DNA from 4 places in the Streptomyces sp. NC-S4 genome. Region 1 is predicted to be linked to each of the others. Evidence: riboswitches for the same ligand, from Rfam matches in the RefSeq annotation. Region 1 holds a riboswitch; each other region holds the start of a gene.

Region 1 (7,077 bases):
GCGGACTGCTCGACGGATGGGTCGCGGACAGCCCGGGTACCCGCGAGTGGCGGGATCTCGAAGAAGTCTGCTGACCCGGGGCCGTACGCTGTACGGGCACATCGGTGGCCACCACGACCATCGGTGACCGGGACTTACGGAAGGCGTACGGCGGACATGGCGCAGCAGGAGAACGAGGTTGTCGAGAGCGTGAACGACGGGTACGTCGTGGACACCGAGGACTGTGAGGCGCGCGAGCTCGCCCACCGTCAGCGCGGTACGGCCCGTCCGATCACCGTGGTCGGCAACCCGGTCCTGCACCGTGAGTGCAAGGACGTCACCGAGTTCGGCGACGAGCTGGCGCAGCTCATCGACGACATGTTCGCCAGCCAGAAGGCCGCCGAGGGCGTGGGCCTGGCCGCGAACCAGATCGGCGTGGACGCGAAGGTCTTCGTCTACGACTGCCCGGACGACGACGGCAAGCGCCACACCGGCGTCGTGGTCAACCCGAAGCTGATCGAGCTGCCGGCCGGCGCGCGGGTGCTCGACGACTCGAACGAGGGCTGCCTGTCGGTCCCGACCGCGTACGCCTCGCTGGCCCGCCCGGACTACGCCGAGGTCGAGGGCCAGGACGCGCAGGGCAACCCGATCAAGGTGCGCGGCACCGGCTACTTCGCCCGCTGCCTGCAGCACGAGACCGACCACCTGTACGGCTACCTGTACATCGACCGCCTCTCGAAGCGGGACCGCAAGGACGCCCTGCGCCAGATGGAAGAGGGCACCCCGCGCTACGAGACCGTCCCCAACGCCTGATCCGGAAGACCTCCTAGGCGGCCTGCGGGCCCCGGAAGGCGCGCCGGAACGAGTTCGGCGTGGTGCCCAGGGTCCGCAGGAAGTGGTGGCGCAGGGCGGCCGCGTTGCCGAAGCCGCAGCGGCCGGCGATCGCGTCCACCGTCTCGCCGGTCGACTCCAGCAACTCCTGCGCCAGCAGGACCCGCTGGCGCAGCACCCACTGGTACGGGGTGGTGCCGGTCTCCTGGAGGAAGCGGCGGGCGAAGGTCCGGGGGGACATGTGCGCGCGCTCCGCGAGCTGCTCGACGGTGATCTCCTCGGCCAGGTGGCGGGCCATCCATTCGATCACCTCGCCCACCGTGTCACAGGCCGTGCGCGGCAGCGGCCGCTGGATGAACTGGGCCTGCCCGCCGTCCCGGTGCGGCGGTACGACCATCCTGCGCGCGATGATGTTGGCGACCTCGGCCCCGTGCTCCTGGCGGACCAGGTGCAGGCACGCGTCGATGCCCGAGGCCGTGCCCGCGGCGGTGATCACCGGGCCCTCGTCGACGTAGAGCACGTCCGGGTCGACGACGGCCCGCGGGAAGCGGCGGGTCAGGGCCGCGGCGTGCATCCAGTGCGTGGTGCACCGGCGGCCGTCCAGCAGTCCGGCCGCGCCGAGGATGTAGGCCCCGCTGCACACGCTGAGGACCCGCGCACCCCGCTCCACGGCCCGGCGCAGGGCCGCCAGCAGGGGCTCGGGGTAGATGCGCACACCGGCGTCGTTCGCGGCGGGCAGGCAGATCAGATCGGCCTCCTCCAGCCGCTCCAGCCCGTGCGCGGGGCTGATCCCGAAGGCGCCCCCGCCGACGGTCAGGGGCCCCTCCTCCGCCGCGCACACGGCGAAGTCGTACACCGGTACGCCCATGTCACTGCGATCGATTCCGAACACCTCGCAGAAGATCCCCAGCTCGAAGGGGGCGACTCCGTCGACGAGGGCCACGGCCACGTTGGTCAGCATGCCCCCAGTGTGGCAGTAATTCGGTCTTCCATGACAGTACTGCCACTGTCGATCATGGGCGATCAGGCGGACAGTAGAGCTATGACCACATTCGTGAGTTACCTCGCCGTCCTCGCCCTCGCCGCCCTCCTGCTCGGGCCCAGCCTGTACGGGATCCTGCGTGACCGCCGGATCGACCAGCAGATCCGGGCCGTCGCGACCCGCCTCGTGTGGCTGCCCCGCCAGCGTGCGGGCGGCCTCCCGCCCACCCCCCGTCGGCGCGCCTTCCGGCCCGCCGCCCGGCGGTACTGGGGCCCCATCGCCCACTGAACACCCGGGGAACGCGAGAAGCCGGGACACGGAAACATCCGCATCCCGGCTCCCCGGTCGAACCGTACGAGGTCCTGGAAGTCCTAGAAGTCCTCGTCCAGGTCGACCGTGCCCTCGACCGCGACCTGGTAGGCCGACGGGCGGCGCTCGAAGAAGTTCGTCAGCTCCTGAACGCCCTGCAGCTCCATGAAGGAGAACGGGTTCTGCGAGCCGTACACCGGCGGGAAGCCCAGCCGGACCAGGCGCTGGTCCGCGACGCACTCCAGGTACTCGCGCATCGACTCGGTGTTCATGCCCGGCAGGCCGTCACCGCACAGGTCGCGGCCGAACTGCAGCTCCGCCTCCACGGCCTCCTTGAGCATGTCGGTGACCTGCTGCTGGAGGGCGTCGTCGAAGAGCTCCGGCTCCTCCTTGCGGACCGTGTCCACGACCTCGAAGGCGAAGTTCATGTGCATGGTCTCGTCACGGAACACCCAGTTGGTGCCGGTGGCCAGGCCGTGCAGCAGACCGCGCGAGCGGAACCAGTACACGTACGCGAAGGCGCCGTAGAAGAACAGGCCCTCGATGCACGCCGCGAAGCAGATCAGGTTCAGCAGGAAGCGGCGGCGGTCGGCGGCCGTCTCCAGGCGCTCGATCTTCTCGACCGAGTCCATCCACTTGAAGCAGAACTGCGCCTTCTCGCGGATGGAGGGGATCTCCTCGACCGCGTCGAAGGCGGCCGCGCGGTCGTCCGGGTCGGGCAGGTAGGTGTCGAGCAGCGTCAGATAGAACTGGACGTGCACGGCCTCCTCGAACAGCTGGCGCGACAGGTACAGGCGCGCCTCCGGGGAGTTGATGTGCTTGTAGAGCGTCAGCACCAGGTTGTTCGAGACGATCGAGTCGCCGGTCGCGAAGAACGCGACCAGACGGCCGATCATGTGCTGCTCGGCGGGCGTCAGCTTCGCGAGGTCGGCGACGTCCGAGTGGAGGTCGACCTCCTCGACGGTCCAGGTGTTCTTGATCGCGTCCCGGTAGCGCTCGTAGAAGTCCGGGTAGCGCATCGGGCGGAGCGTGAGCTCGAAGCCCGGGTCCAGGAGGTTCTTGTTGTCGGTGGAGCTCATTACTGGCACGCCTCGCAGGACTCGGGGTTCTCAAGGGAGCAGGCCAGGGCATCGGCGTCGACGGCCTGCGGGAGCGCCACCGGAGCGGCGGTGGCGGCCTGCGCGGCGCGGGCGATCTTCGTCGCCGGGCGCGAGCGCAGGTAGTAGGTGGTCTTCAGACCCTGCTTCCAGGCGTACGCGTACATCGAGCTGAGCTTGCCGATGGTGGGCGTCTCCAGGAACAGGTTCAGCGACTGCGACTGGTCCAGGAACGGCGTACGGGCCGCCGCCATGTCGATCAGACCGCGCTGCGGGATCTCCCACGCCGTGCGGTACAGCTCACGGACCTCGGCCGGGATCCAGCCGAAGCCCTGGACCGAGCCGGAGGAGTCGCGCAGCGCCTCGCGGGTCTGGGCGTCCCACACGCCGAGCTGCTTGAGCTCCTCGACCAGGTAGCCGTTCACCTGGAGGAACTCGCCCGACAGGGTCTCGCGCTTGAACAGGTTGGAGACCTGCGGCTCGATGCACTCGTACACGCCGGCGATCGAGGCGATCGTCGCGGTCGGGGCGATGGCGAGGAGCAGGGAGTTGCGCATGCCGGTCTCGGCGACGCGGGCGCGCAGCGCCTCCCAGCGCTCCGGCCAGTTCAGCTCGACGTCGTAGTGGTCCGGGTGCAGGACACCGCGGGCGGTACGGGTCTGCTCCCAGGCCGGCAGCGGGCCGCTGCGCTCGGCGAGGTCGCAGGAGGCCTCGTACGCGGCCAGCATGATGCGCTCGGAGAGCTTGGTGGACAGCGCCTTCGCCTCGGGGGAGTCGAAGGGCAGCTTCAGCTTGAAGAAGACGTCCTGGAGGCCCATCGCGCCCAGGCCCACCGGGCGCCAGCGGGCGTTGGAGCGGCCGGCCTGCTCGGTCGGGTAGAAGTTGATGTCCACCACGCGGTCGAGGAAGGTGACGGCCGTGCGGACGGTCTCGTCGAGGCGCTCCCAGTCGATCTCGCCCGTCTCCGTGAGCACGAAGGCGCCCAGGTTGACCGAGCCGAGGTTGCAGACGGCCGTCTCGCCGTCGTTGGTGACCTCGATGATCTCGGTGCACAGGTTCGAGGAGTGGACGACGGTGCCCGGCTCGGCGGTCTGGTTCGCCGTGCGGTTGGAGGCGTCCTTGAAGGTCATCCAGCCCTGGCCGGTCTGCGCGAGGGTGCGCATCATCCGGCCGTACAGGTCACGGGCCGGCATGGTCTTGCGGGCCAGGCCGTCCGCCTCGGCCTTGCGGTAGGCGGCGTCGAACTCGTCGCCCCACAGGTCGACCAGCTCGGGCACGTCGGCCGGGGAGAACAGCGACCAGTCGCCGTCGGCGTTCACGCGGCGCATGAACTCGTCCGGCACCCAGTGGGCGAGGTTCAGGTTGTGGGTGCGGCGCTGGTCCTCACCGGTGTTGTCGCGGAGCTCCAGGAACTCCTCGATGTCCGCGTGCCAGGTCTCCAGGTAGACGGCGGCGGCGCCCTTGCGGCGGCCACCCTGGTTCACGGCGGCGACGGAGGCGTCGAGGGTCTTCAGGAACGGCACGATGCCGTTGGAGTGGCCGTTGGTGCCGCGGATCAGCGAACCGCGGGCGCGGATGCGGGAGTACGACAGGCCGATGCCGCCGGCGTGCTTGGACAGGCGCGCGACCTGGTGGTAGCGGTCGTAGATCGAGTCGAGCTCGTCCAGCGGGGAGTCCAGCAGGTAGCAGGAGGACATCTGCGGGTGCCGGGTGCCGGAGTTGAAGAGCGTGGGGGAGGACGGCAGGTAGTCCAGGCGGCTCATCAGCCGGTACAGCGAGGCCACTTCCTCCACGGCCTGGACGCTCTCGTCGGCGGCCAGACCGCAGGCCACGCGCAGCATGAAGTACTGCGGGGTCTCGATGACCTGACGGGTGATCGGGTGGCGCAGCAGGTAGCGGCTGTGCAGGGTGCGCAGGCCGAAGAAACCGAAGCGGTCGTCGGCGCCCTCGGCGAGGGTCAGCTCGACGAGCGAGTCGAGCCGGGCCGCGTGGGCGGCGACGAACTCGGCCGTGCGGTCGGCGATGAGGCCCTCGCGGTGACCGACCTCGACGGAGGCCGAGAAGGAGGTGGAGCCCTGGCTCGCGGCCTCGTCGCGCACGGCCAGCGTCAGCAGGCGGGCGGCGAGCCGGGAGTAGGCCGGGTCCTCGGAGATCAGACCGGCGGCGGCCTCCGTGGCCAGCCCGCGCAGTTCGGCGTCGTCGGCGGCGGAGCTGCGGCCGCGCAGGGCGGAGGCCGCGACCCGGCCGGGGTCGGTGTCGGGGAGGTCCGCCGTAAGTTCGGTGAGGGTACGCAGCAGCGTGGCCCCCGGGCCCTCGGTGTTGTCGCCAGAAGTGGACTCGGCGCGCGGTGCGGAAGGCGCGATGGTCACGGCGGGAGCTCTCCCTCGCTCGGCCCGGTCATCGGCGGAGCGGGGCGCGGGCGGGCGCACGCGGGCGCGACGAGAACGCGTACCCCGCATGGCGTCCACCGGCCCAACCGCGAGGCCCGGACGAATCGGCACCCGGTTCGGTCGAGCCGGGCGCGCTGTCGGCAGGTCATCGGACTTGGCGTCCGGTAGCCGGACACTTCATACCGTTGCGGGACAGTTCCGGATTCGCACCGGATTCCCCTGCGGCGACAGCAGGCATGAGCATACATGTGGGGGCGGCCCTGTGCGGTAACCCCCACATGTAGTGTCGGCGTGGCTACAGCTTGAGCCGGTAAGTGAGGAGTGTCAGGCCCTCGATCGGCGCCCAGTCCCGCTCCGGAGTGCGTACGAAGCCCAGCCGCGCGTAGATCCGGTGGGCTCCGGCCATGCTGCGCTGGGTGGAGAGGACCAGGCCGGTCACGCCCTCCCGGGCCCGCGCCCGCTCGACGCAGGCCCGCACCAGAGCCTCGCCGGCGCCCTGGCCGCGCGCCTCGTGGGCCACCGCGAGCATCCGGAACTCCGCCTCGTCGGGGCCCGCGACGTCGGCGAGCGGACTGCCCGGAGCGGCGAAGGTCACACCGCCGAGCAGCCGCCCGCCCCGCTCGGCGACGAGCACCTCGGCCAGGGCCGCCCGGCCGGCCACGTCGCGCAGCACGTTCAGGTAGGCGTCGTCCTCGTTGAAGTCCAGATGCCCGTCGGCGAGGTAGGCCCGCGCCGTGATCTCGCCCAGCTCCGCGTAGTCGGCGGGCAGCGCCGTTCTGATCACCATGTCCATGCGGTCGAGTGTGCGGGACGGTGTCGGCGGGCGGCGCTATCGTCGGAGACAGCACCGTCGAGGAAGGTGAGCGAGGCATGACCGTGATGGCCGACCGCCCCCACATGCTGACCGAGGAGTTCGAGACCCTCGCGCGTATAGGCGCCAGAGAGGTGGAGGGGCTGCGGTTGGAATTCATCGACGGGAAGCTGGGGGTCAAGGCGGTGCCTGATGGAGATCACGACCGAATCGTTGTGTGGCTGTCCCGCATCTGCATGCAGCACCGGCCCGAGGTCTGGCTCCACGTGGAACGTGGCTTGAAGGTCGAGCAGTACCGTTCGGGTCGGGCACGCCCGGATGCGTCCCTCGCCCCGGATGGCGCATTCGAAGGGCAAGGGGAGTGGGCTGACCCGGCTCCTGTCCTGATGGTCGTCGAGGTCACGTCGTACGACTCCGACACCGATGAACGCGACCGTAAGGCAAAGCCCCGCGCGTACGCGGCGACCGGCATCCCCGTCTACCTCCTCATCGACCGGGACAACTGCCTGGTGCATGTCCACAGCGATCCCAACGGGAAGCTGTACGAGACGGTGCGCACCATCCCCTTCGGAAAGGACGTCGAGTTGCCCGACCCCGTCGCCTTCTCCTTCCCGACCGAGCCCCTCAAGGACTGGGTGCGCTGAGGAGCGCCGAAGAGCCCCGCCGTTTTTGCACGGC
Region 2 (7,077 bases), 2.5 Mb from region 1:
CCGGTGATCTCGACGCGGCGGTCGGTGAGGCCGGGCGCGGGCGGGGCGACGCGCCAGTGCGTGTCCTCGCGGAGGGCGCGGGTGGCGAGGGGGAAGTCGAGCGGGGTGCCGCCGGCCAGGTGGCCCGAGCGGCGGTCGCGTTCCTTGAGGACCTCCAGGCGGCGGTCCGCGAACGCGGTGTCGAGCCGTCCGATGAACTCCAGGGCCTCGGGGGTCAGGATCTCCTCGAAGCGCTCACCCGGCGCACCGAGGACCTGGACGCTGCGGGTCAGTGGAGAGAGGGGCATGCGGTTCTCCTCAGCGGGGGCGGTGGGCGGTGCCCGAGGGGAAGTCCCCCGGGCACCCGTCGGAAGGAGTCGGCGAAGGGACGGCCGGATGGTCGGACGGTCTAGTGGAACTGCTCTTCCTCGGTGGAGCCGGAGAGCGCGGTGGTGGAGGAGGCCGGGTTGACGGCGGTGGAGACGAGGTCGAAGTAGCCGGTGCCGACCTCGCGCTGGTGCTTGACGGCGGTGAACCCCTGGGCCTGGGCGGCGAACTCGCGCTCCTGGAGGTCGACGTAGGCGGTCATGCCGTGTTCGGCGTAGCCGCGGGCAAGGTCGAACATGCCGTGGTTGAGGGAGTGGAAGCCGGCCAGGGTGATGAACTGGAAGCGGTATCCCATCGCGCCGAGCTCCCGCTGGAACTTGGCGATCTGGTCGTCGTCGAGCGCGGCCTTCCAGTTGAAGGACGGCGAGCAGTTGTAGGCCAGCATCTGGTCGGGGTACTGAGCGTGGATCGCCTCGGCGAACTCGCGGGCCTGCTCCAGGTCGGGGGTGCCGGTCTCCACCCAGATCAGGTCGGCGTACGGGGCGTAGGCGAGGCCGCGGGCGATGACCGGGGCCATGCCGTTGCGTACGTGGTAGAAGCCCTCGGCGGTGCGCTCGCCCGTGCAGAACTCCGCGTCGCGCTCGTCGACGTCGCTGGTCAGGAGGGTGGCCGCGAGGGCGTCCGTGCGGGCGATGATCAGGGTCGGGGTGTCGGCGATGTCGGCCGCCAGGCGGGCCGCGTTGAGGGTGCGCACGTGCTGCGAGGTCGGGACGAGGACCTTGCCGCCGAGGTGGCCGCACTTCTTCTCGGAGGCCAGCTGGTCCTCGTAGTGGATGCCGGCCGCACCCGCCGCGATCATCGCCTTGGTGAGCTCGAAGGCGTTCAGGGGGCCGCCGAAGCCGGCCTCGGCGTCCGCGACGATCGGCGCGAGCCAGTCCGTCGTGTCGGTGCCGCCCTCGGCGGTGGTGATCTGGTCGGCGCGCAGCAGCGCGTTGTTGATGCGGCGCACCACCTGCGGGACCGAGTTGACCGGGTACAGGCTCTGGTCCGGGTAGGTGTGCCCGGCCTGGTTCGCGTCGGCGGCCACCTGCCAGCCGGAGAGGTAGATGGCCTGGAGTCCGGCCCGCACCTGCTGGACCGCCTGGCCGCCGGTGAGCGCGCCGAGGGCGTGGATGTAGTCCTGCTCGTGGAGCTGTCGCCACAGCCGTTCGGCGCCGCGCCGGGCCAGCGTGTGCTCCTCGCGGACGCTGCCCGAGAGCCGCACCACGTCCTCGGCCGTGTAGGTGCGCTCGATGCCCGCCCAGCGGGGGTCTTCGGCCCACCGCTGCCCCAGCTGCTCGGCCGCCGCCGTCGTGTTCGCCTCTGCCATGACCGTCACCGTTTCCATCCGTCGCTGGTCTTGCCAATGTGCCGGGTCATGAACCCGATGTCTTGGCACTCTGTGCCTGATGTGGAGCTGCGGCCGCCGAACCCGACCATGGGCCGAAGCTGAGCAATGCTGCCGAACCGCCGGATCGAACCGCCTGGATGGCCGAAATCAGGGCGTGAATCGGGCCAGTCGGCTCGTCCCGGCCGCCGTGTCCGGCGGGCCGCAGCACCGACTCTGACACTGACACTGAGTGCCATCAAGGAGGTACATCTGCCAAGCTCTGCGAATCTTCGGCCCCGGAATTGCCAAGGTTGCGAAGCTCGTCGGCCGCGAAGATCGCCGTATCCTGGCGGCGCGTGTCCGGTCCGGCAGACGGTGAGGGAGTGCGGTGGGCAAGACGTACGCGGGAGCGCGGCTGCGGCGGCTGCGCGAGGAGCGGCGGATGACCCAGGCCGACCTGGCGCGGGTGCTCGCCATCTCCCCCAGCTACCTCAACCAGATGGAGCACGACTCCCGGCCGCTCACCGTTCCGGTCCTGCTGCGCCTCACCGAGGCCTTCGGCGTGGATCCGGGCTTCTTCTCCGAACGCGACACCAGCCGGCTGGTCGCCGACCTGCGCGAGGCGCTCGCCAACGAGGTGGCCGAGGCCCGCGTCTCCCCCTCCGACCTGGCCGAACTGGCCACCCGTATGCCCGCGGTCGCCTCGGTCCTGCTGGACCTGGGCCGGCGCAGCCAGCTCCTGGCCGAGCGCCTCGCCGACGCGGCCGACGGCCGGGACCTGGCCGCCGACAGCCCGCGCTCGCCCCACGAGGAGATCCGCGAGTTCTTCTACCGGCGGCAGAACTACCTGCACGACACCGACGTCGCCGCCGAGGACCTCGCCGCCGCGATCGGCATCCGTCCGGGGGACGTCATCGGCGCGCTGGCCCGTCGGCTCTCCGACCGGCACGGGATCCGGACGGCCACGGACTCCGACCGGCTGCACCACTACGACCCCGCCGCCCGGGTACTGCACCTGTCGAACCGGCTCCGGCCGGGGCAGCAGGCGTTCCGGATGGCCACCCAGCTGGCGCTGATCGAGTACGGGGACGAACTGGACCGGCTGGCCGCCGAGGACTTCCCGCCCGGCACCCCCGTCCACGCCCTCGCGCGGATCGGCATCGCCAACCACTTCGCGGGCGCGCTGATCCTCCCGTACCGCGCCTTCCACGCGGCCGCCGAGGAGTTCCGCTACGACATCGAGCGGCTCACCGACCATTTCGGCATCGGCTACGAGACGGTTTGCCACCGGCTGAGCACCCTGCAACGGCCCAGGCTGCGCGGGGTGCCCTTCTCCTTCGTCCGGGTGGACCGGGCCGGGAACATGTCCAAGCGGCAGTCGGCGACCGGATTCCACTTCTCCCGCGCGGGCGGTACCTGCCCGCTGTGGAACGTGTACGAGGCGTTCGCCGCGCCCGGCCGCATCCACGTCCAGGTGGCCGCCATGCCCGACGGGCAGCGGTACCTGTGGACCGCCCGGGCCGTCACCCGCCACCGCGGCGGCTGGGGCGAGCCCGGCAAGACCTTCGCGATCGGGCTCGGCTGCGAGATCCGGCACGCCTCGCGGCTCGTGTACGCCGACGGGCTGGACCTCGACAACGCGGCGGCCGCCACCCCCATCGGCATGGGCTGCCGCCTGTGCGAACGGCTCGACTGTCCGCAGCGGGCCGTGCCGCCGCTCGGGCGGGCGCTGGCCGTCGACGAGAACAGCAGCACCTTCGTCCCGTACCCGGTGACCAGGAACGACGTCCCGGCCCGGGGCTGAGCGGGCGTCAGCCCACGGACGGCACGACCGGACGGGCGGCGCGGCCGGACGGAAGGCGCGCGGCGGCGGCCCTGGACTTACTAGGACGTCCAACTATATGTTCGTGCCACAAGGTCCGCGGTGCAGGGAAGCCGGTGAGAAACCGGCACGGTCCCGCCACTGTGACCGGGGAGTGTGCTGCCGTCCACACGCCACTGACGAGGTCTGTCGGGAAGGCGGGCAGCACGCGGGGATCCGGGAGTCAGGATACCGGCCGCGGATGTTCCGTGTTGTCCACGAGGATGGAGCAGACACGCATGGCACCGGTTTGTACCCACGACCCTGGTGATCCGGCGGAGCGCGCGCACACGTTCGCACGCTCGTAGGTCGTCCCTTTCGACCCAGTCCCACGGCCTTCCCCTGCGGCGCACCCGATCGGGTGCCGCCCGCCGGTCGGCCGTGCCATCCCCGGATCCAACCTGACGAGAGCAGGCACCCATGGTCCGTGAACTCACCCATTTCATCGGCGGCAAGCACACCACCGGATCCTCCGGCCTCTTCACCGACGTGTACGACCCCAACACCGGCTCCGTCCAGGCCCGCGTCCCGCTCGCGGGGCGGGCCGACACCGAGGCCGCCATCGCGAACGCCGAGGAGGCGCAGGCCGATTGGGGGCAGTGGAACCCGCAGCGCCGCTCGCGCGTACTGCTGCGTTTCCTCCAGCTGGTCGAGGGCGAACGCGACTCCCTCGCCCGGCTGTTGTCCTCCGAACACGGCAAGACCGTCGCCGACGCCCACGGTGACCTGCAACGCGGGCTGGAGGTGGTCGAGTTCGCCGCCGGTGTCCCGCACCTGCTGAAGGGCGAGTTCACCGACAACGCGGGCGCCGGGATCGACGTGCACTCCCTGCGCTCGCCGCTCGGCGTGGTCGCCGGGATCACCCCCTTCAACTTCCCCGCGATGATCCCCCTGTGGCAGGCCGCGCCCGCCCTGGCCTGCGGCAACTCCTTCGTCCTGAAGCCCTCCGAGCGCGACCCCTCCGTACCGCTGCGGCTCGCCGAACTGTTCCTGGAGGCCGGCCTGCCGCCCGGCGTGCTCAATGTGGTCAACGGCGGCAAGGAGGCCGTCGACACCCTCCTCGAGGACCCGCGCGTGCAGGCCCTCGGCTTCGTCGGCTCCACCCCGATCGCCGCGCACGTCTACGCCACCGCCGCGGCCCACGGCAAGCGCGCCCAGTGCTTCGGCGGAGCCAAGAACCACATGATCGTGATGCCCGACGCCGACCTCGACCAGGCCGTGGAAGCCCTCATCGGCGCCGGCTACGGCTCCGCGGGCGAGCGCTGCATGGCCATCGCCGTCGCCGTCCCCGTCGGCGAGGAGACCGCGAACGCCCTGGTGGCCAAGCTGGCGGAGCGCATCGCCACCCTGCGCGTGGGCCGCTCCGACGATCCCGAGGCCGACTTCGGGCCGCTGGTCGGCCGGGAGGCCCTCGACCGGGTGAACCGCTACGTCGGCATCGGGGCCACGGAGGGCGCCGAACTCGTCGTGGACGGCCGCGGGTTCACCCTGCCCGGACACGAGAACGGCTTCTTCGCCGGTCCCACCCTCTTCGACCGCGTGACCCCGCAGATGCGGATCTACCGCGAAGAGATCTTCGGCCCGGTGCTGTCCGTCGTGCGGGCCGCCGACTACGAGGAGGCCCTGCGCCTGCCCACCGAGCACCCGTACGGCAACGGCGTCGCGATCTTCACGCGCGACGGCGACACGGCGCGCGACTTCACCCGCCGGGTGGGCGCCGGCATGGTCGGCGTCAACGTGCCGATCCCCGTCCCCGTCGCCTACCACACCTTCGGCGGCTGGAAGCGGTCCGGCTTCGGCGACCTGAACCAGCACGGCCCGGACTCGATCCGCTTCTACACCCGTACCAAGACCGTCACCTCGCGCTGGCCCTCCGGAGCCAAGGAGAGCGCGAGCTTCACCATCCCGACGATGGGATGAGCCCGGTGACCCTCACCCTCAGCCCCGATCAGCTCGCCCTCGCCGAGGTCACCCTGGACTTCGCCCAGGAGCAGCTCGGCCCGTACGCCGTCACCTGGGACCAGGACAAGCACTTCCCGCTGGACGTGATCCGCAAGGCGGCGGACCTCGGGCTCGGCGGCGTCTACGTCCGCGAGGAACACGGCGGCAGCGGTCTCGGCCGCGGCGACGGCGTCCTCGTCTTCGAGACCCTCGCCACCGGCTGCCCCTCCATCGCCGGATACCTCTCCATCCACAACATGGTCGCCTGGATGATCGACCGGTACGGGGACGCGGACCAGCGGGCCCGCTGGCTGCCCGATCTGTGCTCCGCACGGTCGCTGGGCAGCTACTGCCTCACCGAACCGGGCGCCGGATCCGACGCGGCCCGGTTGCGCACCCGGGCCGAGCGCACGCACGACGGCTACGTCCTGACCGGGGTCAAGCAGTTCATCTCCGGCGCCGGCGCCGCCGAGGTCTACATCGTCATGGCGCGCACCGGCGAGGAGGGCCCGGGCGGCATCTCCGCGTTCGTCGTCGAACGCGCGGACGCGGGGGTCTCCTTCGGCCCGAACGAGCGGAAGATGGGCTGGAACGCCCAGCCCACCCGCCAGGTGGTCCTCGACGGGGTCTGCGTCCCCGCCGGCCGGCGGCTCGGCGCCGAGGGCGACGGCTTCCGGATCGCCATGAACGGCCTCAACGGCGGCCGCCTCGGCATCGCCGCCTGCTCGCTGGGCGGTGCGCAGAGCGCGCTGGACCGCAGCCTCGCGTACCTGGCCGACCGGGAGGCGTTCGGGGCCCGGCTGCTGGACGCCCAGGCCCTGCAGTTCCGGCTCGCCGACATGGCCACCGAGCTGGCCGCGGCCCGCGCCCTGGTCCGCCAGGCGGCCGACGCGCTGGACCGGGGCGACCCGCTGGCTCCGCAGCTGTGCGCGATGGCCAAGCGGTTCGCCACGGACACCGGCTACGCGGTGGCCGACCGGGCCCTGCAGCTCCACGGGGGCTACGGCTATCTGAGCGAGTACGGCATCGAGAAGATCGTCCGCGACCTTCGGGTCCACCAGATCCTGGAAGGCACCAACGAGGTCATGCGCATCATCGTCGCCCGCGGGCTCACGGAGGCCCTGCGATGAACCACGGATCCACCGGGGACGACGGCCACGACCGGGACCACGTGCTCCTGCGGACCGAGGGCCGCACCGGATACATCACCCTCAACCGCCCCAGGGCCCTGAACGCCCTCACCCACGCCATGGTGCTGCGCATCGACGAGGCGCTCGCCGGCTGGCAGGACGACCCGGACGTCTCGGCCGTCGTCATCGCGGGCGCCGGTGAGCGCGGCCTGTGCGCGGGCGGCGACATCCGCGCGATCCACGAGGACGCCCGCACGGGCGGTACGGCCTCGGCCGGCTTCTGGCGCGACGAGTACCGGCTCAACGCCCGCATCGCCCGCTACCCCAAGCCGTACGTCGCCCTCATGGACGGCATCGTCATGGGCGGCGGCGTCGGAATCTCGGCCCACGGCACCGTACGGATCGTCACGGAACGCTCCCGCGTGGCCATGCCCGAGACCGGCATCGGCTTCGTCCCCGACGTCGGCGGC
Region 3 (7,077 bases), 2.3 Mb from region 1:
CGGGATCGGGTCCGATACCGGGGCCGTGGGGCCGGGCGCCGGCGTCGTGGCGGAGGACGCCGCACCCGGCGGCGGGTTCTCCGGCCTGGGACCGGTGTTGGCGTTCGGCGGCAGCGGCGCCGCCGTGCGGGTGTCCTTCGGCGCGGGTCCGCCGGCGGGCCGGGTGTTCTTGGCGCGCAGCTGGTCGGGGGTGACCGTGGGCTTCCCCTCGGTGCCCTCGACGTTCGTCCCGCCGAAGATCCACAGGTCGACGCTGCCGGGCTTCGGCCTGTAGAGCATGGCGCCGAGCCGGCTGTACTCCCAGGTGTTCTGGCCGGGGTTCGCGTGCCAGTACGACCAGTAGGCGGAGGCGGGCGGGGTCAGGACGCAGTCGTCCTCCTGCGGGGTCGGGAACTGCCTGCCGCCCTGGTGGCCGCTGTAGCCGATCCGGCAGATGAAGGCGGGCCCGTCGTGGCCGGTGCCGGTCGTGGCCCAGCCGCCCTGGTTGAGCAGCTCGTAGCCGGTGGTGGGGGTCGTACCGCAGGAGCGGTAGACGGGTCCGCCCCAGCGGCTGAAGTCCACCGCGAGGACGACCCCGGACGAGGTGGTGCACTGCCCCATGGGCTGCGGGGCGGCCCCCGCCGGGGCCGCGGTGGCGGCGAAGGCCGCGACCGTCAGCCCCAGCGCGGCCGCTGCACGGGCCGGGGCCCGCAGGGTGCGCTCGCGCATCACGCCCGGCCTCCGGTCGTCCCGTGCCGGCGCCGGCGGCGGGCGACGCGGGTCGTACCCCAGCCGCCGAGCACCAGGGCCGCGGCCGCGGCGGCGAGGCCGGCGACCTGGGTTCCGGTGGAGGCGAGATGGCCGCCCGACCCCGAGCCGCTGCTGCCGCCGGCCGTCTCCCCGCCCGGGGTCACGATGACGGGAGTGCCGGGAGTGCCGGAAGTGCCGCTGGGGACGGGCTGCGGGGTGGTGCCGTCCAGGCTGCGGGTGAGGGTGGCGAAGGAGATTCCGGTGGCGCCGCCGACCGCCTGGGTGGAGGCGCGGACGTCCGAACCGGGCTGGCCGCCCTTGTTGACGACGAATCCGCCGTCGCCGTTCTGCTGGGTCGCCAGGAACGCGCGGGCCTTGGCGATCTGCGTACGGTACTTGGGCGTGTCCAGGGACATGCCCTGGACCGCGAGGGCGGCGGAGTTGACGGAGTTGCCGGAGGCTCCGGGGAATCCGCCGTCGTCCGTCTGCTGCGCGGCCAGCCAGACCAGGGCCTTGTCCACGGCTGCCTGCGCCTTGGCGTCCGCAAGCAGGTCGAGGGCCATCGCCGCCATGGCGGTGGAGTCGACCTCGGCGCCGCTGGGCGTCCCGATCAGGCTGGGCCAGGCGCCCGAGGGCTCCTGGAGGCTCTCCAGGTACGCGATCGGATCGGCCGCCGCGGCGCTCTCGCCGGCGCGGACCTGGGCGATGACGGCGAGGGACTGGGAGAAGACGGACGGGGCGTTGGTGTAGGCGCCCTTGGCGGCGCAGCTCCGGTCGGGCGCGGTGCTCGGGGCCGGGCAGACGGCCTTGGCGAGGGCGGCGATCAGGTCCTGGCCGCCGAAGGCGCGCGGATCGCGGCCCACCGCCTCGGCGAGCAGGGCGGTCTTGCCGATGTACCCGCCGCCGGCGTACTTGGTGCCGATCAGGGTCCAGTCGTGGACGCCGCGGCCCTTGCCGTCCTTGCCGCCCTTGTCGAGGAAGTCGACGATGTTGCGCAGCGCGGCGTTGTTCTCGCCGGTGGCGGCCAGGGCGTAGGCCCCGTCGATGGTCATGCCGTAGTCGGCGAAGCCGCTGCCGGGGGCGTTCTCGTAGTAGCGGCCCTGGATCAGACGGGTGGTGTCGGTGAGGTACGCGATGCCCTTCTTCAGGTCCGGTCCGTCGCCCGGGGGAGTGGTGGGAGGCGAAGGCGTGGTCGGGGGCGAAGGAGTGGTCGGCGGCGTGGGCGGGTCCGCCTTCTTGGTGGTCAGCTTCACCAGGTCGCTCTTCGCGGCCGCGACGACGGCGGGGGCGGTCGGGTACAACTGCGGCTCGGTCAGGCCCTCTTCGAAGCCGAAGGCCCCGCCCGGGAGCTGCTGCTTGGAAAGCCAGAACAGGCCCGCGTCCGCGTACGGGGTGTCGCCGAGGGCGCGCATGGCCTGGGCCGCCCAGCCGGTGGACGCCGCGTTGCCGGTGGTCATGTAGGCGGCGGCGGGCCAGGCACCGGTGGGCAGCTGGGACTTCCGCAGGTGGGCGCGGGCCTTTTCGACGACGGCGTCGTGGCCTCCGGCCCGCTTGAGGGCCAGGGTGATCAGCGCGGTGGCGTTCGCGTCGCTGTCGCACCATCCGCCGGCGCGGATGAGGATGCTGGTGAACCCGCCGTCCTCGCACTGGAGGGCGGTCAGCCGCTTCACGGCGTCGGCGGGAGGCGTCACGCCGCCGTTCAGCAGGGCGATGACGGCCATGGCCTGGGCATCGGACTGGCCGGTGGTGCGGAAGTCGCCCTTGGTGAGGCAGCCTTCGATCGTCTCGCCGTCGCCGATGTCCCTCGGGCAGACGTACTTGAGCAGGTCGCCGAGCAGGTCGTGCCCGCCGAAGGCACGGGGATCCCTGCCCGTGGCCTCGGCGACCAGCGCGAGTCGCGCGGCGGCGGTCGCGTCGGGGATCCCGGCCTTGCCGGCCGGATAGGCGTACGCGTCCGTGTGCGCGGGCGTGGCCAGGAAGTCGGCGGCCTTGCGGGCCGCCGGGCTCTTGGGGTCGGCGCCGGCCAGGGCGTACACGGCCTCCGTGGTGAGCAGGTAGTTCGGGGTGGTGGCGCCCTCGTCCACGACCCGCTCGCCGTCGGTCAGCCTCCCGGTGATCCAGCGGGTGGCGGCGGCCACGTCGACGGTGCCCGGCGGCACGGGGGGCGGACCCGTCGGGTCCGGGTCGGGCTTGCCGCCCGCGGCGCGCACGTCGTCGGGGGAGAAGGCGGGCTTGCCCGAGGTGCCGCCGATGTCCGTGCTGCCGAACACCCAGGCGTCCACGTCACCGGCCCTCGGGATCCGGGCCATCGCGCCCAGCGAGCTGTAGGTCCAGCTCTTCTGGCCGGGGGACGCGGTCCAGTACGACCAGTACGCGGTCGCCTGCGGGGTCAGGACGCACTTCTCCTTGTCCGCCGTGGGGTACTGGGTACCGGAGTTGAAGGATCCGCTGCCGATGCGGCATATGAAGCCGGGGCCGTCGTGCTGGGTGCCCTCCGTGGTGAAACCGCCGGCGCTGAGCAACTCGTAGCCCGTGGTGGGGCTGGTGTCGCAGCCCCGCTCGACCTTCCCGCCGAACGGGCCGAAGTCGACGGCGACGATGGCGCCGGTGGTGGCCGTGCACCCCTCGATCGGGTCGGCCGCCGCGGACGTCGTACCGGTGCCGAAGGCCACGCCGGTGCCGAAGGTCAGCAGCGCCGCCGACAGCAGCGACACCCGCCTCTTCCGCCTCGTGCGTCGCTCTGCTCGCTCTGCGGTCCCCACCACGGCCCCTCGTGTCGGCCGGGCGGACCAGTGCGTGGCAAAGGGCTCCCCGTACGCGCAGGGCGCGGGCCGCCGGGCACGGAGCGCCGGGCGCGGCGCAGAACGCTGAGCGCGGAGGAAGCCTTCGAACCACGCCGTAGTCCGCGACGGCGTTTCTCGCTGCAAAAACCTGGCTCCAGGCATTCCGGCTCGCCCGGTGGGACCGGGCCTACGGTTGCGGGTCAGCGCCGGAATCAGACCGGCTTCCCCTGGAGTTGAGTGCTTATCAGTCGGAGTGGAACACGCCGATAAAGACAGCGTCAAGGTGGCCTGCGTCTCAGGGGACACGCTCCGGACGGGTCCCGCCGGACCGCTCCCGCCCGGCTGGCGGACCCTTGATCACTCGGGTAGCGTCCAGGGCTGCCAGATGGGGGAATCCGGTGGGAAGCCGGAGCTGACGCGCAGCGGTGTGGGACGGCGGGGCCGTCCCCGAGCCCGAATGCCCATACGGCGATGCAGCACAGGAAGCCGTACCACGCGTTCCGGACGGCGGCCCTCCGGCATGCCCGGCCGTGCCTCCGCACGGTGATCGGGGCGTCGGCAGCGGTCGGCGTCCGCCGATTCCAGGAGCAGGCCATGTCCCGTCCCCGTACCTCCCGCCGGCTCGCGCTCGCGGTGCCCGCCGCGCTCGGCGCGTTCGCCCTCACCGCGCTGCCCGCGTCCGCGACCTCGTCGCCCGCGCAGCTCGCCACCTCGAAGACCAACGGCGTCGCCTACCTCAAGTCCCTTCAGGCGGCGGACGGTTCGTACGCCGGTGCGGGCCTTTCCAACGAGTGGGCGTTCAGCGCCTTCGCCGCGACCGGTACGGCCGTCGTGGACGTCTACCCCGGTGGCGACACGACGAAGAACGCCCGCACCGTCTACCGCAACCTGATCCAGGCGGCGGGCTGGCCGTCCGCCTCCCCGGTGGTCACCGACTACGAGCGCGGCGTCCTGAACGCGTACGCCGCCGGCATCGACCCGGCCCGCGTCTCCGCCTCCCGCAACCTCGTGGCGAACGTCTACTCCTACTGGCAGACGGCGGAGGCGGGCTACTTCGGCACCTCCGGCAACTTCAACGGCACGGTCTTCGCGGCCCTTTCGCTCGGCGGCGCCAGGACGCAGGCCGGCGGCGCCCGCATCCCGCAGGCGCTCACCGACTCGATCGTCACCCGGATCCGCGCCAACCAGCACGTGGACGGCGGCTGGACCTTCCAGAAGGCCGAGGGCAACCCGACCGTCCTCAACTCCGCGAGCGACGTCGACATGACCGGGGCGGCCATGGCGGCCCTGTGCGTCTCCGGCGTCCCCAACACCGACACGGACGTCGTCCGGGCGAAGAACTTCCTCAAGAGCACGCTGGCCCCCTCCACCGGTGCCTTCAACTCCCTCTACGGGGTCAACACCAGCTCCAACGGCTGGGGTGTCGCGGGCCTGAACGCCTGCGGCTTCAACCCGCAGACCGGCGACTTCCTCACGGCCACCGGGAAGACCCCGGTCGACTTCCTGATAGCCAACCAGTACAACCCGGCGGGCGGCTTCAAGTACAAGCCCTCCGACACCGTCCCCTCCGCCTACTCCTCCATCGACGCCCTGCGCGCCGTCGCGGGCGGCGGCTTCACCACGGCCCCGCCCGTCCCGGTCACCCCCGGCGCCCCGCAGTGGGTCGCCCAGCCGACCTTCACCGCGGGTACGGCCACCAAGCTGGCGCTGACCGTCGACGACGGGGCCGGGAACCTCAAGGTCTGCTCGGTGGCCTTCACCCCGACCGGTACGACCACCACCCTCGGCGACGTCCTGAACGCGGCCACCACCGGGGCGACCCCGGCCGGCTGCGTCACGAGCGTGACCCCCTCGTCGGGCACGGGCACCGTCACCGCCGTGGGCGGCAAGGCCAACAGTGGCTCCAACACCTGGAAGGTCAGCGTCGACGGCTCCGCGTTCGCCGGCGCGGTCCGCAACAAGGTCATCAACGTGGGCGACACCATCGCCCTGCGCTGGGGCGCCTGACCACCGAACACCGGTGGGGCTGCGGACCTTCGAGCCCGTGGCCGCGCCCGCTGATGTGGGCCTGTCCCGGGCCGGGATCGGTGCCTGAGCCGCAGCGCCGCTTCGCTCACCGGGCTGTGGAGCGCGCGCTGGCCGTGGCGCGGGGGCGGCGCGCGGTGGTCGGACCCTGAGCGGTACGGCGGGACGGTCCGCCGTTGCCGTACCGGCCGCGGTCGGGCAGGTACGGCAACGCCCGACCGGGGCCGGGTGGGCGGGCTGCTCAGGCGGCAGCGCCCAGAACGGCGTCGATCAGCTGCCGCTGGTCCTCGGTGAGGTACGGATCCTGCAGTTCCATCAGCTTGCCGTCGACGCTGACGGAGTAGCTGAAGCCGTCGGGAACGGGGTGCTGCCCTGCCGGGCCCTCACCGCTGAGCGCGAGCTCTGCCAGCCGCTCCAGCTCGGGCCCGTCCGCGCGGCACTCCGTTTCGACGGACGCGGTCCGCTCCCTGCCCGCGAACCCGCCCGTGCGTGTGACGGTGATCAGCATGATGAGACCTCCTTGGAGAGAGCACCGCCCGCCCGTTCGGTCGTTCGGCCGTTGGGCCGGAGACGATCCCGGAGGCGGTGCATGGCTGTGGTCAGCGTTCGTCTGCCCGCGAAAGCCGCACACGCGCCTCCGCACGCGCATCGATCGGCAAGATGTCCGAAAGCGGCCCTGCTGCACCCGCGGTGTCGGCCGATGCGGGTCCGTCACGCCGGAGGTGGACTTGAAGGGGTAAAAGGGTGCAAATTGTCTTGTGGCAGGGGACGCGGAGGGTGATGTGGCGCGAGATCGGATCGGGCTGGCCGAGGTACTGGCTGAGGCGGGCGCCGCCGCCCCGGTGAACTCCCTCGACGTGGTCGCGCGCAATCTGAGTGACCGGTTCGGCGCGCGGTACGTGTCGTTCCTGTTCGTCGATGTCGTCGGCCGACGCCTCCTGCGCGTCCACGACACGGTGGCCACGTACCAGGAGGAGCGTGCCGCGCAGGTCTCCCTCGCCGGCCACGGTGTCTACGACGAGGTCCTGCGGACCCAGAAGCCGGTGCTGGCACCGGAGGGCGAGCAAGGACAGCGGGTGCTCGTCCCCGTCACCAACCGCGGCGACGTCATCGGCGTCCTGGAGCTGTTCCTCTCCCACGTCACGCCGGACGTGCTGGACCAGATCGAAGAGGCCGCGCACGCGCTGGCGTACGTCATCGTCACCGACCGCCGTTTCACCGACCTCTACCACTAGGGCAACCGCACCGACTCGGTCAGCCTCGCCGCGGAGATCCAGCGCCAGCTCCTGCCCTCGGCCCCCTCCTGCGATGCCGCCGAGTTCGCTCTCGCCGGAGCCCTCGTCCCGGCCTCCGACATCGCCGGGGATACCTATGACTACAGCCTCGGCCACGACACCCTGCACCTGTCCATCACCGACGCCATGGGCCACGACGTCAATGCCTCGCTCATGGCCACGCTCCTGGTCAACGCTTCCCGCGGCGCCCGCCGCGCCGCAGCGGACCTCGCCGAACAAGCTCGCCAGACGCACCAGGCCCTCCT
Region 4 (7,077 bases), 4.0 Mb from region 1:
TGCAGGCGTACATCGACAAGATGTACGGCGGCCCGGGCAAGGGCTGGTTCCGGATCGTCACCGACTCCGCGCAGGCCCGCGACGTCGTCCAGCAGGGCAAGCTCGCCGTGGTCCTCGGGGTGGAGACCTCCGAGCCCTTCGGCTGCAAGCAGATCCTGGACATCGCGCAGTGCAGCAAGGCGGACATCGACCGCGGCCTGGACGAGCTGTACCGGCTCGGGGTGCGCAGCATGTTCCTGTGCCACAAGTTCGACAACGCCCTGTGCGGGGTCCGCTTCGACGAGGGAGCCCTCGGTACGGCCATCAACGCGGGCCAGTTCCTGTCGACCGGAACCTTCTGGAAGACGGAGAAGTGCACCGGCCCCCAGCACGACAACCCCATCGGCCTGGCGGCAGCCGCGCCCGCGGTGCAGAGCAAGCTCCCCGAAGGGGTGGCGATCCCGTCCTACGCCGCCGACGCCCAGTGCAACACGCGCGGACTCACGGAACTCGGCGAGTACGCGGTGCGCGGCATGATGAAGCGCAAGATGATGCTCGAGGTCGACCACATGAGCGTGAAGGCCGCGGGCCGGTCCTTCGACATCATGGAGTCCGAGTCGTACCCGGGTGTGATCTCCTCGCACAGCTGGATGGACATGGACTGGACCGAGCGGGTCTACAAGCTCGGCGGCTTCATCGCCTCGTACATGAGCGGCGCCGAGGGATTCAGCGCCGAGGCCAAGCGGACGGACGCGCTGCGCGACAAGTACAACGTCGGCTACGGGTACGGCACCGACATGAACGGCGTCGGCGGCTGGCCCGGACCGCGCGGGGCCGGCACCCCCAACCCGGTGCGCTACCCGTTCCGCAGCACCGACGGCGGCTCCGTCATCGACCGGCAGACCACCGGCTCGCGCACGTGGGACCTCAACACCGACGGCGCCTCGCACTACGGCCTGGTCCCGGACTGGATCGAGGACATCCGCCTCGTCGGCGGCCAGGGCGTGGTGGACGACCTGTTCAAGGGCGCCGAGTCCTACCTGACCACCTGGGGGAACTCCGAGAAGCACAAGTCCGGGGTGAACCTCGCCACGGGCTCCCCGGCCTCGGCGTCGAGCGCGGAGTGGTGGAACCCCTTCGTGAGCTACGCCCCGGGCCGCGCCGTGGACGGCGACTCGGGCACCCGCTGGGCGAGCGAGTGGAACGACAACCAGTGGCTGCGCATCGACCTCGGGTCCGCGAACCGGGTGGGACGCGTCACCCTCGACTGGGAGGCCGCGTACGGGAAGGCGTACCGCATCGAGGTCTCCACGGACGACACGAACTGGCAGACCGTCTGGTCCACGACCGCGAGTGACGGCGGCCTGGACACGGCGCGCTTCTCCGGTGTGCCGGCCCGCTACGTCCGCATCCAGGGCCTCCAGCGCGGCACCAAGTGGGGGTACTCGCTCCACGAGGTCGGCGTCTTCAGCAGCTGATCCCGACGAACGCAAGCCAAGGGGCCGGGGCCGGCCGGATCTGCTGATCCGGCCGGCCCCGGCCGCCGTGGCACCACGCACCGCGCACCACGCACCGCAGCACGAACCGAAAGGAACGCCCATGGCACGGATGCCCTCGGCCGAGCGGCGCCGGCAGCTGACCGAGGCGGCCATCCGCGCGATGACCCGCGACGGCGTCGCCGCGACGACGACCCGGTCGATCGCCGCCGAGGCGGGCGTGTCCCTGAGCGTCTTCCACTACTGCTTCGACTCCAAGCAGGCCCTGCTCGAATCCGTCATCGCCGCGATCACCGACCACAGCGTCACCCTGGTGAGGGAGGCGATCCAGCCGAAGGCGACCCTTCGGGAGACCGTCCGGGCGGGGTTCCAGGCGTACTGGGACCATGTGTCCGCCCACCCGGGCGAACACATGCTCACCTACGAACTCACCCAGTACGCCCTGCGCCGGCCGGACTTCGAGCACCTGGCGCGGCGGCAGTACGAGCGGTACTGCGACACCTACACCGAACTGATCGAGCAGCTGCGGCACCACATGGCCTTCGAACTCCGCGTGCCCGTCAACGTGCTGGCCCGCTACCTGGCCGCCATGACCGACGGGCTGACGCTGAACCACCTCGTCCTCGGCGACGCCAGGATCTCGTCGGACATCCTCGATGTGATCACCGACCACGTGGCGGGCCTCGTCGGCGAGGACCGGGGCGCGTCCGCGGACGCGCCCCGGTCCTCGGCCTAGTTCTCGGCGCGCACCTGCCGGGCCGCCTCGACCAGGTTCTCCAGGGAGGCCCTGGTCTCGGGCCAGCCCCGGGTCTTCAGGCCGCAGTCGGGATTGACCCACAGCCGCTCCGCCGGGATGGCCCCCAGTCCCTTCCGCAGCAGGGCCGCCGCCTCGGCCACGGAGGGGATCCGCGGCGAGTGGATGTCCCAGACACCGGGGCCGACCTCGCGCGGGTAGCCGGCGCCCGCGAGCTCACCGGCGACCTGCATGTGGGAACGGGCGGCCTCCAGGCTGATCACGTCGGCGTCGAGGTCCTCGATGGCTTCCACGATGTCGCCGAACTCGGCATAGCACATGTGCGTGTGGATCTGGGTGTCCGCGCGGACTCCGGCGGTGGTGAGCCGGAAGGACTCGGTGGCCCAGGCGAGGTAGCCGGCGTGGTCGGCGGCCCGCAGCGGGAGGGTCTCGCGCAGGGCGGGCTCGTCGACCTGGATGACCGCGGTACCGGCCGCCTCCAGGTCGCCCACCTCGTCGCGCAGGGCGAGCGCCACCTGGCGGGCGGTGTCGCCGAGGGGCTGGTCGTCGCGGACGAAGGACCAGGCGAGCATGGTGACGGGGCCGGTCAGCATGCCCTTGACCGGCTTGGCCGTCTGCGACTGCGCGTACGTGGTCCAGCGCACGGTCATCGGGTCCGGGCGGGAGATGTCGCCGGCCAGGACGGGCGGGCGGACGTAGCGGGTGCCGTAGGACTGGACCCAGCCGTGCCGGGTGGCCAGGTAGCCGGTGAGCTGCTCGGCGAAGTACTGCACCATGTCGTTGCGTTCGGGCTCGCCGTGTACGAGGACGTCGATGCCGGCCTTCTCCTGGAAGGCCAGGACCTCCCGGATCTCGGCCCGGATGCGGTCCTCGTAGCCGGCGGTGTCGATGCGCCCGGCCCGCAGGTCGGCGCGGGCCGTGCGCAGTTCGGTGGTCTGCGGGAAGGATCCGATCGTGGTCGTCGGAAGCAGCGGGAGCCCCAGGTGCGCCCGCTGGGCGGCGGCCCGCTCCGCGTACGGCCGGTCGCGCCGCCCGTCCGCGTCGGTGACGGCGGCGGTGCGGGCCCGGACCGCCGGATCGTGGGTGAGGGCGGAGCCGGCGCGGGAGGCCAGGTCGGCCCGGTTGGCGGCGAGTTCGGCGGCGATGGCGTCCGTGCCGCGGGCCAGGCCCCGGGCGAGCGTGGCGACCTCCACGGTCTTCTGGCGGGCGAAGGCGAGCCAGCGCCTCACCTGCGGGTCGATGTCCCGTTCGGCGGTGGCGTCCAGCGGCACGTGGAGCAGCGAGCAGGAGGCGGCGACGTCCACCCGGTCGGCGAGCCCCAGGAGGGTGGCGAGGGTGCCGAGGGACTTCTCGTAGTCGTTGATCCAGATGTTGCGGCCGCCCACGACACCGGCGACGAGGCGCTTGCCGGGCAGGCCCCCGACGGCGGCGAGGTCGTCGAGGTTCGCGGCGGCGGCCTCGGTGAAGTCCAGGGCGAGCCCTTCGACGGGGGCCTTGGCCAGCACCGGCAGGGCCTCGCCGAGCCGGTCGAAGTAGGAGGCGACGAGGAGCTTGGGCCGGTCGCTCCGGCCGCCGAGCTCCCGGTAGGCGCGGGCGGTGGCGGCCAGCTCGGCCGGGGTACGGTCCTGCACCAGGGCGGGCTCGTCCAGTTGCACCCACTCGGCTCCGGCGGCGCGCAGGTCGGCCAGGACCTGCGCGTAGACGGGCAGCAGCCGGTCGAGCAGGGCCAGCGGTTCGAAGCCGGCGGCGACGCCGGGGGCGGGCTTGGCCAGCAGCAGGTAGGTGACGGGGCCGACCAGGACGGGGCGGGCGGTGTGCCCCAGCCCGAGTGCCTCCGTCAGCTGGGCGACCTGCTGGGTGGAGTCGGCGGTGAAGACCGTGTCGGGGCCGAGTTCCGGCACGAGGTAGTGGTAGTTGGTGTCGAACCACTTGGTCATCTCCAGCGGCGCGACGTCCTGGGTGCCGCGCGCCATCGCGAAGTACCCGTCGAGCGGGTCGGCCGCGACGGCGGCCCGGTGCCGCTCGGGGACGGCGCCGACCATCACGCTGGTGTCCAGTACGTGGTCGTAGTACGAGAAGTCGCCGGTCGGCACCTCGGTGATGCCGGCGTCGGCCTGCTGCCGCCAGTTGGTGCGGCGCAGGTCGCGGGCGGTCGCCCGGAGGGCGTCGGCGGTGGTGCGGCCCTTCCAGTAGCCCTCGACGGACTTCTTCAGTTCGCGGTTCTGGCCCTGGCGGGGGTAGCCGTACACGGTGGCCTCGGTGGGCCGTCCGGTGGCGGGGGTCGTGCCGGTCACGGAACTCTCCTTCGCGAGCGTTCTCCTGTGGACCCGGTGAGGGACCGAGGGCGCGAAGGGATGACGGACCGGGCGGATCACGACCGGGTACGGGTGCGTGCGGATGCACGTGCCCGCGGTCGTCCGCCTGATGTGTCGCCGACCCGCCCACGAGGTCACCGGGATTTCCGTGCGCGATCGGTCGCGCACGGGCAACGGGCAGGTCTTCGGACTCGCGGGCGCGTCCCGTCGTACGGATGCCGTACGAGACTCCTACTGGCCGTCGCTTCCCAGACCCGTCCGGGCCCAGTGCGTATGACGGCGGTCGTTCCCGCTCACCGCTGCGGGGCAGTCCCGGATTCCCACCGGGTTCCCTCTTACGACGCATCCCGCCTGGCGGACGGGGCGAACCAGCTGCCCGGCCAGAGTAGACGCCGTTCCCCGTCGGCGCGCGGAGTTGTCCGGCATCCGGATGGCGGAGTGAGACGTACCGGGGTCGAAATCCGGCCATGAAGTGAATTGCGTCACTGCGGAGCGAGTTGTGTCCCTCTTGTCCGTTTACCGGATCGAACTCCCCGGTCAGCGCAGTACCTTGCAGCTCACTCCATCGAGATCGCTCGATGACCACCGGAAGACCGAGGAAGTATGGCTGGACCGGTCCCGCGCCCCGCCCGCGTCCGCACCCTGGCACCCGGCGTCCTGCGCGCCGCACTGGTGTCAGTGCTGGCATGCGGCGCCCTCACCGCGTGCGGCTCCGACGAGGAGGCACTGCGGTACGCGACCGACTACGCGAACCACGAACCGCTGGGCGTGGTCGGGTACCCCACCTCCGAGTCCCTCAAGATCACCCAGAGTCTGGTCTGGCGGCTCGCCGACGGCAAGGCCGAGGAGGTGCAGTCGCTCGCCGCCAACCCCGATGACGCGAAGGGGGACGTCGAGCGGACCGCGCGGAACTGGATCCGGGCCTTCCACGAAGGCGCCAAGGGGAAGGTGACCGCGGAGTTCTACGACGAGGGGTCCGTACGGCAGCTCGTCGTCGTGTACTTCCACGACACGGGCCAGACCAAGTCGTTCACGGTCCAGCTCACCGGAAGGGCCGGAGAGGAAGGCTGGCGCGTGGCCATGCGCGAGCCGGACCCGAAGGAGGCCTCGGCGACCCCCGACTGGGTTCCGAGGACCCCCGGGGGCCTCGGCTCGAAGACTCCGCGATGACCCGGTCCGCCGTCGCCACGAACTGACGGGCGCCGCCCCGCGGATCACTCCGCCGGACGGCGCCCTCGGTGGCGCGGGAACGGGAACGGGAACGGTCGGATCAGGACCGGTCCAGCAGCGTGGTCAGGACCTCGTGGAGGACCGCCGCCGGGTCCGCCACCGCCTGCGCCGAGCGCCAGGCCACGAAGCCGTCCGGGCGGACGAGGATCGCGCCCTCGGCGGTCGTGCCGTGCACCTCGGTCCAGTCACCGCCGTTCGCCGGGATCAGGTCGGCGTCCGGGCCGGTGCCGATCGCGTACACGTCCAGGGGCAGGCCCAGCTGTTCGGCGACGGAACGCCCCGCGGCCCGCCACGGCCTGCCCTCGGAGCACAGCAGGACGAAGGAACGCTCGTAGAGGTCCACGGTGGACTTCGGCTCCGGATCCCCCGGACCGCAGAGCCACATGTGCGGTGCGCGGCTGCCCGGATCGCCGCAGAGCCGCATCCGTTCGGGCACCACGGGCTGGTCCGGGTCGGCCCCCAGCACCGCGCCCCGGTTGTAGCGGTAGCCCATGGCCACGGAGAGGACCCCGCCCTGGCGGCCGCCGGGCCCGGAGTGCGGCCCGGCCGCGGACCCGGAGGCCGGTGCGGACGCGGACGCGGGCTCGGGGTCGGGCTCGTACCCCGGGTGGCTGTGCTCCGCCGACCGCGCAGATGCGCGCTCGCTCGTGGCCCTGGCCACCGGCAACCGCTCGGCCTCGTAGGTCTGCAGCAGCCCCGGCCCGGCCGAACCGTCCAGCACCATCGCGAGCTTCCAGGCGATGTTGTGGGCGTCCTGGATACCGGTGTTCGAGCCGAACGCCCCGGTGGGGGACATCTCGTGGGCGGAGTCTCCGGCCAGGAAGACCCGGCCGGCCGCGTACCGCTCGGCGACCCGCTCGGCGGCGTGCCACGGGGCCTTCCCGGTGACCTCGACGTCCAGGTCGGGCGAGCCGACGGCCCGGCGGATGTGCTCCACGCAGCGCTCGTCGGTGAAGTCCTCCAGCGTCTCGCCCCGGTCCGGGTGCCAGGGCGCGTGGAAGACCCACCGCTCGCCGTTGTCGACCGGCAGCAGGGCCCCGTCGGCATCGGGCTTGGTCAGGTAGCACACGATGAAACGCCGGTCGCCGACCACATGGGGCAGCATCCGCGACCGGAAGGTGATGCTCACGTTGTGGAACAGGTCCCCGGAGCCGCTCTGGCCGATCCGGAGCGCCTCCCGCACGGGGCTGCGCGGCCCGTCGGCGGCGACGAGGTAGTCCGCGCGCACCGTGCTGTGTTCCCCGGTCTCCCGGTTCTTCACGATCGCGGTGACCCCGCCGGGGTCCTGGTCGAAGGAGAGGAG

What was found. A riboswitch is a leader RNA that binds a small molecule or an ion and turns the genes downstream of it on or off. The one in region 1 is predicted to bind cobalamin.
Positions count from the first base shown of each region.
Region 2: it holds a riboswitch for cobalamin, as region 1 does, so the genes downstream of both, ACXNSR_RS36530 (CoA-acylating methylmalonate-semialdehyde dehydrogenase) here and ACXNSR_RS25740 (ribonucleoside-diphosphate reductase subunit alpha) in region 1, are expected to answer to the same signal.
Region 3: it holds a riboswitch for cobalamin, as region 1 does, so the genes downstream of both, ACXNSR_RS35720 (prenyltransferase/squalene oxidase repeat-containing protein) here and ACXNSR_RS25740 (ribonucleoside-diphosphate reductase subunit alpha) in region 1, are expected to answer to the same signal.
Region 4: it holds a riboswitch for cobalamin, as region 1 does, so the genes downstream of both, metE (5-methyltetrahydropteroyltriglutamate--homocysteine S-methyltransferase) here and ACXNSR_RS25740 (ribonucleoside-diphosphate reductase subunit alpha) in region 1, are expected to answer to the same signal.

Region 1 covers NZ_CM135937.1:5,674,749-5,681,825, forward strand. The annotation lists gene ACXNSR_RS25715 (tetratricopeptide repeat protein) at 1-74, shown strand, start outside; gene def (peptide deformylase) at 157-792, shown strand; gene ACXNSR_RS25725 (helix-turn-helix domain-containing protein) at 806-1,771, opposite strand; gene ACXNSR_RS25730 (hypothetical protein) at 1,853-2,080, shown strand; gene ACXNSR_RS25735 (ribonucleotide-diphosphate reductase subunit beta) at 2,164-3,180, opposite strand; gene ACXNSR_RS25740 (ribonucleoside-diphosphate reductase subunit alpha) at 3,180-5,567, opposite strand; cobalamin riboswitch at 5,711-5,832, opposite strand; gene ACXNSR_RS25745 (GNAT family N-acetyltransferase) at 5,884-6,381, opposite strand; gene ACXNSR_RS25750 (Uma2 family endonuclease) at 6,459-7,043, shown strand.
Region 2 covers NZ_CM135937.1:8,166,984-8,174,060, reverse strand. The annotation lists gene aceB (malate synthase A) at 1-287, opposite strand, end outside; gene aceA (isocitrate lyase) at 389-1,675, opposite strand; gene ACXNSR_RS36535 (short-chain fatty acyl-CoA regulator family protein) at 2,064-3,479, shown strand; cobalamin riboswitch at 3,581-3,751, shown strand; gene ACXNSR_RS36530 (CoA-acylating methylmalonate-semialdehyde dehydrogenase) at 3,957-5,456, shown strand; gene ACXNSR_RS36525 (acyl-CoA dehydrogenase family protein) at 5,453-6,607, shown strand; gene ACXNSR_RS36520 (enoyl-CoA hydratase/isomerase family protein) at 6,604-7,077, shown strand, end outside.
Region 3 covers NZ_CM135937.1:7,983,105-7,990,181, forward strand. The annotation lists gene ACXNSR_RS35710 (hypothetical protein) at 1-708, opposite strand, end outside; gene ACXNSR_RS35715 (prenyltransferase/squalene oxidase repeat-containing protein) at 708-3,491, opposite strand; cobalamin riboswitch at 3,863-3,990, shown strand; gene ACXNSR_RS35720 (prenyltransferase/squalene oxidase repeat-containing protein) at 4,107-5,519, shown strand; gene ACXNSR_RS35725 (protealysin inhibitor emfourin) at 5,779-6,045, opposite strand; partial or broken gene ACXNSR_RS35730 (PP2C family protein-serine/threonine phosphatase) at 6,320-7,077, shown strand, end outside.
Region 4 covers NZ_CM135937.1:1,627,017-1,634,093, forward strand. The annotation lists gene ACXNSR_RS06735 (galactose-binding domain-containing protein) at 1-1,457, shown strand, start outside; gene ACXNSR_RS06740 (TetR/AcrR family transcriptional regulator) at 1,579-2,211, shown strand; gene metE (5-methyltetrahydropteroyltriglutamate--homocysteine S-methyltransferase) at 2,208-4,523, opposite strand; cobalamin riboswitch at 4,704-4,932, opposite strand; gene ACXNSR_RS06750 (hypothetical protein) at 5,148-5,714, shown strand; gene ACXNSR_RS06755 (FAD-dependent oxidoreductase) at 5,815-7,077, opposite strand, start outside.